Regions from separate parts of the Streptomyces sp. NPDC006551 genome, predicted to be linked through region 1. Evidence: riboswitches for the same ligand, from Rfam matches in the RefSeq annotation. Region 1 holds a riboswitch; each other region holds the start of a gene.
What was found. Region 1 has a riboswitch for cobalamin ahead of ABZY12_RS20435 (energy-coupling factor ABC transporter permease). Riboswitches for the same ligand answer to the same signal wherever they lie in the genome.
Positions count from the first base shown of each region.

Region 1 (3,262 bases):
GCCACGGCGGCAGACAGACCGCGCACAGCGTCAGGCCGAAGCCCAGCGCGGCCTTCTCGCACGGGTGACGGCGGCGCCAGCGACTGCTGTGCGCCGCCGCGTCGATCGGCAGCATCGAGGCCTACTCGTCGCCCGGGGCCCGCGACCCCATCGCCGCCTGCGCCGCCCGCGTCTCCCGCGCCCCCTGGGAGCTCGGCGCGTCCTGCGCCGCCGGCGGAACCTTCGCCGCCGCCCGCTCCTCGCCCTGCCGACGCCCGCGCCGCAGACCGAAGTAGTACGCGAGGACACCGGCGCCGATGGCCGCCTGGAGCGCGAACAGCGCCGACTCGACCTCGCCGGACGGAGGCTCGTACAGCGGGCTGAACCACGGCTCGTAATCGGGCCGGATCTCCGTGATCGCGGCCTCCGCCTCGGCGTCGGCCCCCGCGAACGGCTCCTCCTTGTGGTCGCCGAGCCCCAGGACCAGCGGCAGCACCGCCAGCGCGGCGACGGCGAGCAGCAGCAGGGCGTTGATCTTCGTGTTCCTGCTCATCGGGCGACCGCCTCCGTGGTCTCGCTCTTCCCGGCACCGGGAAGCAGCACCCCGAGCCGGGTCAGATCCCCCTTGCTCGACTGCGCCAGCAGACGCATCACGAGCACCGTGAGCAGACCCTCGCTCACCGCGAGCGGCAGCTGCGTGACGGCGAAGATCCCGCCGAACTTCGCCAGCGCGCCGAGCATGCCGCTGGCCGGGTCCGGGAACGCCAGCGCCAGCTGCACGCTGGTGACGCAGTACGTGGACAGGTCGGCGACGAACGCGCCGAAGAACACGCTCACCATCAGCGGCACGTCGAACCGGCGCAGCAGCCGGTACGCCCCGTACCCGGCCCACGGCCCGACGACAGCCATCGAGAAGACGTTGGCGCCGAGGGTGGTGAGTCCGCCGTGGGCCAGGAGCAGCGCCTGGAAGAGCAGCGTGATCGTGCCGAGGACCGCCATCACGGGCGGCCGGAACAGGATCGCGCCGAGGCCCGTGCCGGTGGGGTGCGAGCAACTGCCCGTCACCGACGGAATCTTGAGCGCGGACAGGACGAAGGTGAAGGCGCCGGAGGCGCCCAGCAACAGGGTGGATTCGGGATGGGCCTTGACCTCACGGGTCAGGGCCCGGACCCCGTGGACGACGAACGGCGCGGACGCGACGCCCCAGGCGGCCGCGTGCACAGGGGGCAGATACCCCTCGGCGATATGCATGGTTGGGAGACCCTCTCCAGCACCTCGTGGATGGACAACGCACCTTGGCCGGTCTCCTGGCTGACGGTCATGCCGCCCGGACTCCGCCTTCCCACACCGCAACGGTCTCCCGCGGTGGTGCAGTGGCTCCCCTGAGGGTTCTCCCCAAGGGGGTGGAGCCGGACCTCCCGATCACAGTGGCGAGGGCCGCACCGGTACTGCACCGGTTTCCCGTACACCAAGGCCCTGCGACACTAGTGCGTTGACCAGGTACATCACAACACGGTCGCCTCCCGGTACGGCCCGTGAGGGGCGGTCGCCCCCCGCCCGCTCACCCCTTCCGGTACGTGTACGCCTCCGCGGCCGCGGCCTCCACGGCGTCCAGGTCCCCGCCCGCCGTCGCCGTGACGAGGGCGGCGATCGCGCCCTCCACTAAGGGCGCGTCCACGAGCCGCGCCCCCTCGGGCAGCTCGTCGCCCTCGGCGAGCAGCGCCTTGACGGTCAGTACGGCGCTGCCGAGATCGACGAGAAGGGCCACCCCGCGCCCCGGTCGACCGCCTTCGCAGCCTCGGCGATCAGCTCGGAGCTGGTGCCGAGGCCGCCGTCCGGGGTGCCGCCGGCGGGCGCGATCGGTGCGGAGGGACCGCCGCCCGAGAGAGCCTGGGCGAGTTCGGCCACGGCCGCGGCGACGGCGGCGCTGTGCGAGACGAGGACGATGCCGACCTGCCCGCTCATCCGGCCACCTCCGCGAGGGCGGCGATCAGCAGCGCGGACGAGGTGGCCCCTGGGTCCTGGTGCCCGATCGACCGTTCGCCCAGATAGCTGGCGCGGCCCTTGCGGGCCTGCAGCGGTACGGTCGCGAGCGCGCCCTCCTCGGCCGCCGTCCGGGCCGCCCCGAAGGACTCGCGCAGCGCCTCCGCAGCCGGAACGAGCGCGTCCAGCATCGTCTTGTCGCCGACCTGAGCCCCGCCGAGCTGGGCGACGGCGGCGACCCCGGCGGCCAGCGCGTCGGCGAACGTCTCGCGGGTCACGGCCCCGGCGTCGCCGAGCGCCTTGCCCGTGCGGCGCAGAAGCGTCCCGTACAGCGGCCCGGAGGCGCCACCGACGGTGGAGATCAATTGCCGTCCGGCGGTGGTGAGTACGGCCCCGGGTGTGGCGGGCGGCTCCTTCTCCAGGACGTCCGTCACGGCGGCGAACCCCCGCTTCAGATTGGAGCCGTGGTCGGCGTCGCCGATCGCCGAGTCGAGCTCGGTGAGACGGTCGGCCTCACGGTCGACGGCGGCAGCGGCGACGCTCAGCCAGCGCTGGAAGAAGGCGGCATCGAGCTCGTTCGCCTCGGTCGCTTCAGTCACTTCGGCCACTCTCCTTCTCACCGGCCCCAGCGGAGGGCGGGCGTCTGCACGGGCGCGTCCCACAGACGTAGCAGCTCCTCGTCGGCCTCGCAGAGCGTGACCGAGCAGCCGGCCATGTCGAGGGAGGTCACGTAGTTCCCGACCAGGGTGCGGGCGACCGGGATCCCGCGCTCGTTCAGCACGCGCTGCACCTCGGCGTTGAACCCGTACAGTTCGAGCAGCGGGGTGGCGCCCATGCCGTTCACCAGCGCCAGGACCGGGCCGGACGGCCGCAGGTCGTCCAGTACGGCATCGACGGCGAAGTCCGCGATCTCCCGCGAGGTCATCATCCGGCGCCGCTCGCGTCCCGGCTCACCGTGGATCCCGATCCCCAACTCCAGCTCGCCCTCCGGGAGATCGAAGGTCGGGCTGCCCTTGGCGGGCGTGCTGCAGGCGCTCAGCGCGACCCCGAAGGACCGCGACCGCTCGTTCACCCGCCGAGCGATCGCCTCCACTCGCTCAAGTGGCGCGCCCTCCTCGGCGGCGGCCCCCGCGATCTTCTCCACGAACAGCGTGGCCCCCGTCCCGCGCCGCCCGGCGGTGTAGAGGCTGTCCGTCACGGCCACGTCGTCGTCGACCAGGACCTTGGCGATCTGGACGCCCTCGTCCTCGGCGAGCTCGGCCGCCATCTCGAAATTGAGCACGTCCCCGGTGTAGTTCTT
Region 1 covers NZ_JBEXOT010000022.1:39,565-42,826, forward strand. Annotated here, with positions in the region: gene cbiQ (cobalt ECF transporter T component CbiQ) at 1-115, opposite strand, end outside; gene ABZY12_RS20430 (energy-coupling factor ABC transporter substrate-binding protein) at 122-532, opposite strand; gene ABZY12_RS20435 (energy-coupling factor ABC transporter permease) at 529-1,230, opposite strand; cobalamin riboswitch at 1,259-1,495, opposite strand; partial or broken gene ABZY12_RS20440 (PTS fructose transporter subunit IIA) at 1,541-1,944, opposite strand; gene dhaL (dihydroxyacetone kinase subunit DhaL) at 1,941-2,570, opposite strand; gene dhaK (dihydroxyacetone kinase subunit DhaK) at 2,579-3,262, opposite strand, start outside.

Region 2 (3,262 bases), on a different contig from region 1:
CCCCGCAGAGACACCCGAAGGCCGTCCTCCTCGTCGATGCCGAGACCGTGCGCGTACGGCAGCACACCGAACGTCCGGCGTCCGGTCAGGTCGTACAGCATGTCGAGGCCGGGCTCCAGCAGGGTCACATCGCCCCGGAACTTGTTCACGAGATAGCCCGCGATCAGCTCCTGGTCCTCGGGGGCGAGCAGCGCCGTCGTCCCGAAGAACTGGGCGAACACCCCGCCCCGGTCGATGTCGCCGACCACCAGCACGGGCAGCCGCGCGGCCCGCGCGATGCCCATGTTCACGATGTCCGTGCGCCGCAGGTTGATCTCGGCCGGACTGCCCGCCCCTTCGCAGATCACGGCGTCATAGCTGCCCCGCAGCTCCTCCAGACAGGCGAGGACCGGCTCGAAGAGCTCCTTCTGCCGGCCTCCGTGCAGCCTCTTCCCGGGGGCCACTGCGCCTGACTGCGGCTGCGCCGCGGGCCCAGACCCCCCGAAGAACCCGCGGGCGCTCAGCTCACCCACCGGCTTGCCCATCAGCACGACCTGGCTGGAGCGGTCGCTGCCCGGTTTGAGCAGCACCGGGTTCATCAGCGCCGTCGGCTCCACCCGCGCGGCCTGCGCCTGCATCGCCTGCGCCCGGCCGATCTCCGCGCCCTCCCTGGTCACGAAGGAGTTCAGGGACATGTTCTGGCCCTTGAACGGCGCCACCTTCACGCCCTTGCGGACCAGCCAGCGGCAGATCCCCGCCGTGACGACGCTCTTGCCCGCGTCGGACGTGGTCCCTGCGACCAGCAGCCCGCCTCCCCGCCGTCCGCTCCTCATGCGCTCCTCCGCTTCATGGCGCCCACCACGATCCTTCCGGCCACACAGGCCGCCAGCGTCAGTCCGGTCACCCGGCGCGACAGCCGTACCGCCCGCTCGATGTCCGCCACTTCCACGTCCCGGCCCGCGCCGTTGAGCACCGGCCGGTGCTCGACCCGTCCGCCGTACGAGAGGGTCCCCCCGAGCCGTACGCCGAGCGCTCCCGCGAACGAGGCCTCGACCGGGCCGGCGTTGGGGCTCGGGTGCTTGGCCGCGTCGGCCCGCCACGCCCGCAGAGCCCCCCGGGGATCGCCGCCCGCTACGGTCGCGAGCGCGGCCGTCAGCCGCGCCCCCGGCCAGCCGGCCACGTCGTCGAGGCGGGCCGAGGCCCAGCCGAAGCGGCGGTACTGCGGGGACTTGTGGCCGACCATCGCGTCCAGGGTGTTCACGGCCCGGAAGCCGACGAGGCCCGGGATCCCGGCGACCGCACCCCAGACCAGGGCGCCGACGACCGCGTCGGAGGTGTTCTCGGCGACGGACTCCACGACCGCGCGGGCCATCGCCGGGCCGTCCAGGGCCTGCGGGTCGCGGCCGCACAGACGCGGCAGCCGCTCGCGGGCCACGTCCAGGTCGCCGGCTGCCAGCGCTCCGCCGATGGCACGGGCCTCCCGGCCCAGCGTCGTACCGCCGACGACGGCCCACACGGAGGCGGCGGTCAGGGCGGCGGAGGCGACGGGCCGGTCCCGTACGGCGCGTGCGGCCAGCGCCGCGGCTCCGGCGGCGCCACCCGCGCAGACGGCGGTGTGCAGCGCGCCCCAGCCGCGGTGGTCGCGCAGGAGGAGCCGTTCGACGGCGCCGGCGGCCCGTCCGAATCCGGCGACCGGATGGCCGCGGCGCGGGTCGCCGATCAGCAGGTCCGCGAGCAGGCCGGAGGCGGCTCCGTACGCGAAGACGCCCGTGGACGCGAATACACCGGTGGCAGCTCTGCGGCCAGGCATGGCGCTATGTCCTCACTCAGGGTCCGCGCCCTGGCTCGACGTGACCGGCGGTGAGAGTTCCTGGCTCCCGGGGATCAGCTCCCCGGTCACAGTGGCGGGACCGCGCCGGATTCGCACCGGACTTCCTCTTCTGCCGCCGTAATGGCCCCGGAAGTCCACCACGCAGCGCGAACACCCGTCAACTCACCCTTGACCTGCGGCGGGAGAGTGTGCGAAGCCCCACAACACGACGGCTGGGCGCGCCGCACCTTCCGGTGCCACACGCCCAGCCGTTGTTTCGCCGATCGGTCAGACGACGATCAGATAGATGCCGAACGCGACGGCCGCCGCGCAGAGCGCGAAGCAGGCGTACGCGCCGGTGCGCGCCAGGGTGGCGGAGCCCCCCTGGGTGGCGGCCTGCTCCTGCTTGGAGAGGCCGACGATGCCGAGGGTGAACAGGCCCACGAGGGCGACGGTCGCCACGAGGCTGACTCCGAAGACGGAGCCGAGAGCTGCCCAGTCGATCTTCATGCTGATGTCCCTTGTTCCTTACACCGTGGCCGTGGCGGTCGGGGCGGCCGGATCGGCGGGGGCCGGCGACGGGATCGTCGCCTTCAGGTCGTCGGTGAGGGTCCCGGCCGGGGGCGGGGTGACGGCCGCGATGGCGGTGGTCACGACGCCGGGGGCCTCGTCCTCGGTCTCGTTGACGTTGGTGTGGTCGACGACCTGGCGGCGGGAGATGAACCAGATCGCGGTGCAGGAGGCGATCAGGAAGGCGGCGACGGCCATGACGCCCCAGTCGCCCTGCCGGGTGACGTACTCCGAGAGCGCGGCGACCAGGCCGGCGGCGGGGAGGGTCAGGCCCCAGGCGACGAACATCCGGGTGGCGGTGGACCAGCGGACCACCCCGCCCTTGCGGCCCAGGCCCGCGCCCATGACGGCGCCGGAGCAGGAGTGCGTGGTCGACAGGGAGAAGCCGAGGTTGGAGGAGGCCAGGATGACGGCCGCGGCGCTGGTCTGGGCGGCGAAGCCCTGCTGCGGCTGGAGGTCCGTGAGGCCCTTGCCCATGGTCCGGATGATGCGCCAGCCGCCCAGGTAGGTGCCGAGCGCGATCGCCGTACCGGCGGAGACGATCACCCAGACCGGCGGGTTGGAGCCCGGGGCCAGGATGCCGCCGGCGACCAGGGCCAGGGTGATGATGCCCATGGTCTTCTGGGCGTCGTTGGTGCCGTGGGCGAGCGACACGAGGCCGGCGGAGGTGATCTGGCCGGCGCGGTAGCCCTTGTCGGTGGTCTTCCGGTCGGCGTTCCTGCCGAGCCGGTACGTCAGCCGGGAGGCGAGCATCGCCGCGAGGCCCGCGACCAGCGGCGCGGCGACGGCCGGGATGAGGACCTTGGTGACGACCACTCCGCCGTTGACGCCGCCGAGGCCGACCGAGGCGATCGTCGCGCCGATGAGGCCACCCATGAGGGCGTGGGACGAGCTGGACGGCAG
Region 2 covers NZ_JBEXOT010000012.1:104,276-107,537, forward strand. Annotated here, with positions in the region: gene ABZY12_RS14875 (cobyric acid synthase) at 1-812, opposite strand, end outside; gene ABZY12_RS14880 (cobalamin biosynthesis protein) at 809-1,789, opposite strand; cobalamin riboswitch at 1,823-1,965, opposite strand; gene ABZY12_RS14885 (hypothetical protein) at 2,078-2,299, opposite strand; gene ABZY12_RS14890 (inorganic phosphate transporter) at 2,318-3,262, opposite strand, start outside.
Region 2: linked by a shared signal. The riboswitch ahead of ABZY12_RS14880 (cobalamin biosynthesis protein) and the one ahead of ABZY12_RS20435 (energy-coupling factor ABC transporter permease) in region 1 are both predicted to bind cobalamin.

Region 3 (3,262 bases), on a different contig from region 1:
CAGCCGAGTCGGGCCGCCACGACGGACCAGACGTCCGCGACACGGATGCTCGCCGGGCCGATGGTGATCGCCAGCGCGACGGAGACGACGAGCAGCGTGAGACCGGCGACCCACAGCAAGGGCCGCCCGAGCCCGCGTATCGCGGCAGGAGACGACACGGAGCCGGGGTCGGAACCCGAAACCGAAGGCGAAATGGTCGTCGTGGCCGTGGCCGTGGCCGTGGCCGTGGCCGAAGTCGAGCCCGTGTCGGCGTCCCCGGTGTCGGAGGCCGGGGCCGCGGCCGGCCCGCTCCCGGTCACTTCGCGAGGCCGTACGCACGCAGCGCCGCCGCCACCTTCTCCACGCCCTCGACGGTACGGATGGTGGGGTTCATCGCCTGGCCACTGAGCAGGACGTAGCGCTTTCGCTTCACCGCCGTCATGTTCCTGGTGACCGGATGGGACTCCAGGAACTCGATCTTCTTCGCGGCGGACTCGGCCGTCTGCGACTTGCGCGTCAGGTCGCCGATCACCAGGACGTCGGGATCGCGGTCGGCGACGGTCTCCCAGTTGATCTGCGGCCACTCCTCGCGCGTGTCGTCGAAGACGTTCTTCGCCCCGAGCGTACGGGTGATGATGCCGGGCGCCCCGCAACAGCCCGCCATGTAGGGGGACTCGGAGTTGGCGAACCAGTAGAGGAGACTGACGTCCCGGAAGTCGTGCGCGGAAGTCGCCTTCGCCACGCGGGACTTCAGATCGGCGACGAGTCGCTCGCCCCGGTCCGGCACGCCGAAGATCCTGGCCAGGTCGCGTACCTCGCCGTAGACCGTGTCCATCGTCAGCGGTTCGGTGCGTACGCCGTCGCCGTCACCGCTGTTGTCCTTGCCGGCGCAGTCGGTGGGGGAGAGGTAGGTGGGGACGCCGAGCTTCGCGAACTGCTCGCGTGGGGCCACACCGCCCTTGCCGAGGGTGAAGGTGAAGGAGGCGGCGGCGAAGTCGGGCTCGGCGTCCAGGACCCTCTCGAAGGAGGGGTAGCGGTCGGCCAGCCGCTCCACCTTCGCGTTCTCCTCCTCCAGGCCCTTCAGCACCGGGTCCGTCCAGGTGGCGGTCCCCGCCATCCGGTCGGCGAGACCGAGGGAGAGCAGGATCTCGGCCGCGCCCTGGTCGAGCGCGACGGCCCGCCGCGGCGGACGATCGACCCGGACCCGCTGACCGCAGTTGTCCAGGGTGACGGGATGGCCGGCGGCGGCGCCGTCCTTCGCCGACCCCTGAGCGGTGGAGGCGGCGGGCCCGCCGCCACAGCCGGTCAACATCAGGGCGCCGGCCAGGAACAGCGCGGCAGGGCGGACGGGGTGTGCGAGTGGCACGGGAACTTCCTCTGCGGCCAGGGCTCATACGCGGAGCCTGTCGTACGGTGCTCCCTCCGACGACCCACGCCGCGGAGGGCGCCAGCAGGTCTTCGGACTCGGGGTCAGCCGGACGAAGCGCCTTCCCGGGCCTGTTTCACGCCGCCCAGTGGCCGTTGCTCCGCCCGTCGCCCTCACCGCTGCGCGTCAGCTCCGGATTCCCACCGGATTCCCTGACCCGTGCACACACGAATGCGTACTCAGGTGCGACTGGCGTCGGCAAGCTATCACGGGCGCTCGGACCGTCCCGTACCCGGACGCGCCGACCGTGCCCCACGTCACGGCCCGCGAGCCCCGCGGACGAGCGCCGGCGTGGTCCCGCCGACGTCCGCCCCGCGCCGCTCTTTCCTCACCGTTCTCCTGGCGAACGGTGCCCGAGATCAAGGCTCGTTGATCTGCCATGGCGCTTTCGAGGCCCGTCGGACATGCCCTAGTCGAGGGTGTCCGGGTCCGGGCCCGTGCGCAGGCCGCGGTCCAGGGTGGCGATCGCCGTCATCTCGTCGGGCGTGAGTGTGAAGTCGAAGACGTCGATGTTCTCGCGGATGCGGGCCGGGGTGACGGACTTCGGTATGACGATGTTCCCGAGCTGGAGGTGCCATCGCAGCACCACCTGGGCCGGGGACTTGCCGTGGCGCGCGGCGATCTCACGCAGCACGGCGTCGTCCAGGACGGCACCCTGGGCGAGCGGGCTCCAGGCCTCGGTGGCGATGCCGTGTTCGGCGTGGAGGCCGCGCAGTTCGCGCTGCTGGAGGCCGGGGTGGAGCTCGACCTGGTTGACGGCCGGGACGAGCGTGGAGCCTTCCAGGAGCCGGTCGAGGTGCGCGGGCAGGAAGTTGGAGACTCCGGCGGCCCGGACACGGCCGTCGGCGGCCAGCTTCTCGAGGGCCCGCCACGTCTCCTGGAACAGGCCGCGGCCGGGGGCGGGCCAGTGGATCAGGTACAGGTCGACGTGGTCGAGGCCGAGCTTGGCGAGACTGTCGTCGAATGCCTTCAGCGTGGCGTCGTACCCCTGGTCGGCGTTCCACACCTTGGTGGTGACGAAGAGGTCCTCGCGGGCGATGCCGGAGGTGGCCAGCGCGCGGCCGACGCCGGTCTCGTTGCCGTAGATCGCGGCGGTGTCGATGGAGCGGTAGCCGGCCTCCAGGGCGGCGGTGACGGCGGCGGTGGTCTCGTCGTCGGGGACCTGGAAGACGCCGAAGCCGAGCTGCGGGATCTCCACGCCGTTGTTGAGCGTGACGGTGGGGACAGAGGTCATGACGTGCCGGATCTTTCCTGGGAGGGGGAGGGGTGTCGGCTTCGGAGCGCGGCTGGTGCCGTGCCGCGGATCGGTGACGGCCGTGTACCGGAGCGCTGTACCGGAGAAACGGCGCCACCCCAGGCGGCGGCGCGATCGACGCACTCGTAAGCCGGGAGTTCTGGCGTCGACGATAATTGCGTACGCGGGTTACATGCAAGCGGGCATACGTGCGTACGCGCTTAAGCGTTGTGCGCATGTGTCGGTCGCGGCCCGAGGGGCGAGAGAAAGCCCGCGCTTGCAACTAACGCGCGTGTGCAAGTATTGTGGACGCAAGCAAAGCGCCTCTGCAAATTTTTTGGAAGGTACTCCTCATGCCGCTCGCGCTTCTCGCCCTCGCGATGGGGGCCTTCGGAATCGGCACGACAGAATTCGTGATCATGGGCTTGCTGCCCGACGTCGCGGCCGATTTCGGTGTCTCCATCCCCACCGCCGGCTTCCTCGTCACCGGCTACGCCCTCGGTGTCGTCGTGGGCGCACCGCTGCTGACCGTGCTCGGCACCAAGGTGACCCGCAAGCGGATGCTGATGGTCCTCATGGGGTTGTTCGTGCTCGGCAACGCCCTGTCCGCCGTCGCCCCCAGC
Region 3 covers NZ_JBEXOT010000024.1:24,814-28,075, reverse strand. Annotated here, with positions in the region: gene ABZY12_RS21340 (iron chelate uptake ABC transporter family permease subunit) at 1-158, opposite strand, end outside; gene ABZY12_RS21335 (ABC transporter substrate-binding protein) at 296-1,345, opposite strand; cobalamin riboswitch at 1,411-1,614, opposite strand; gene ABZY12_RS21330 (aldo/keto reductase) at 1,815-2,639, opposite strand; gene ABZY12_RS21325 (MFS transporter) at 2,993-3,262, shown strand, end outside.
Region 3: linked by a shared signal. The riboswitch ahead of ABZY12_RS21335 (ABC transporter substrate-binding protein) and the one ahead of ABZY12_RS20435 (energy-coupling factor ABC transporter permease) in region 1 are both predicted to bind cobalamin.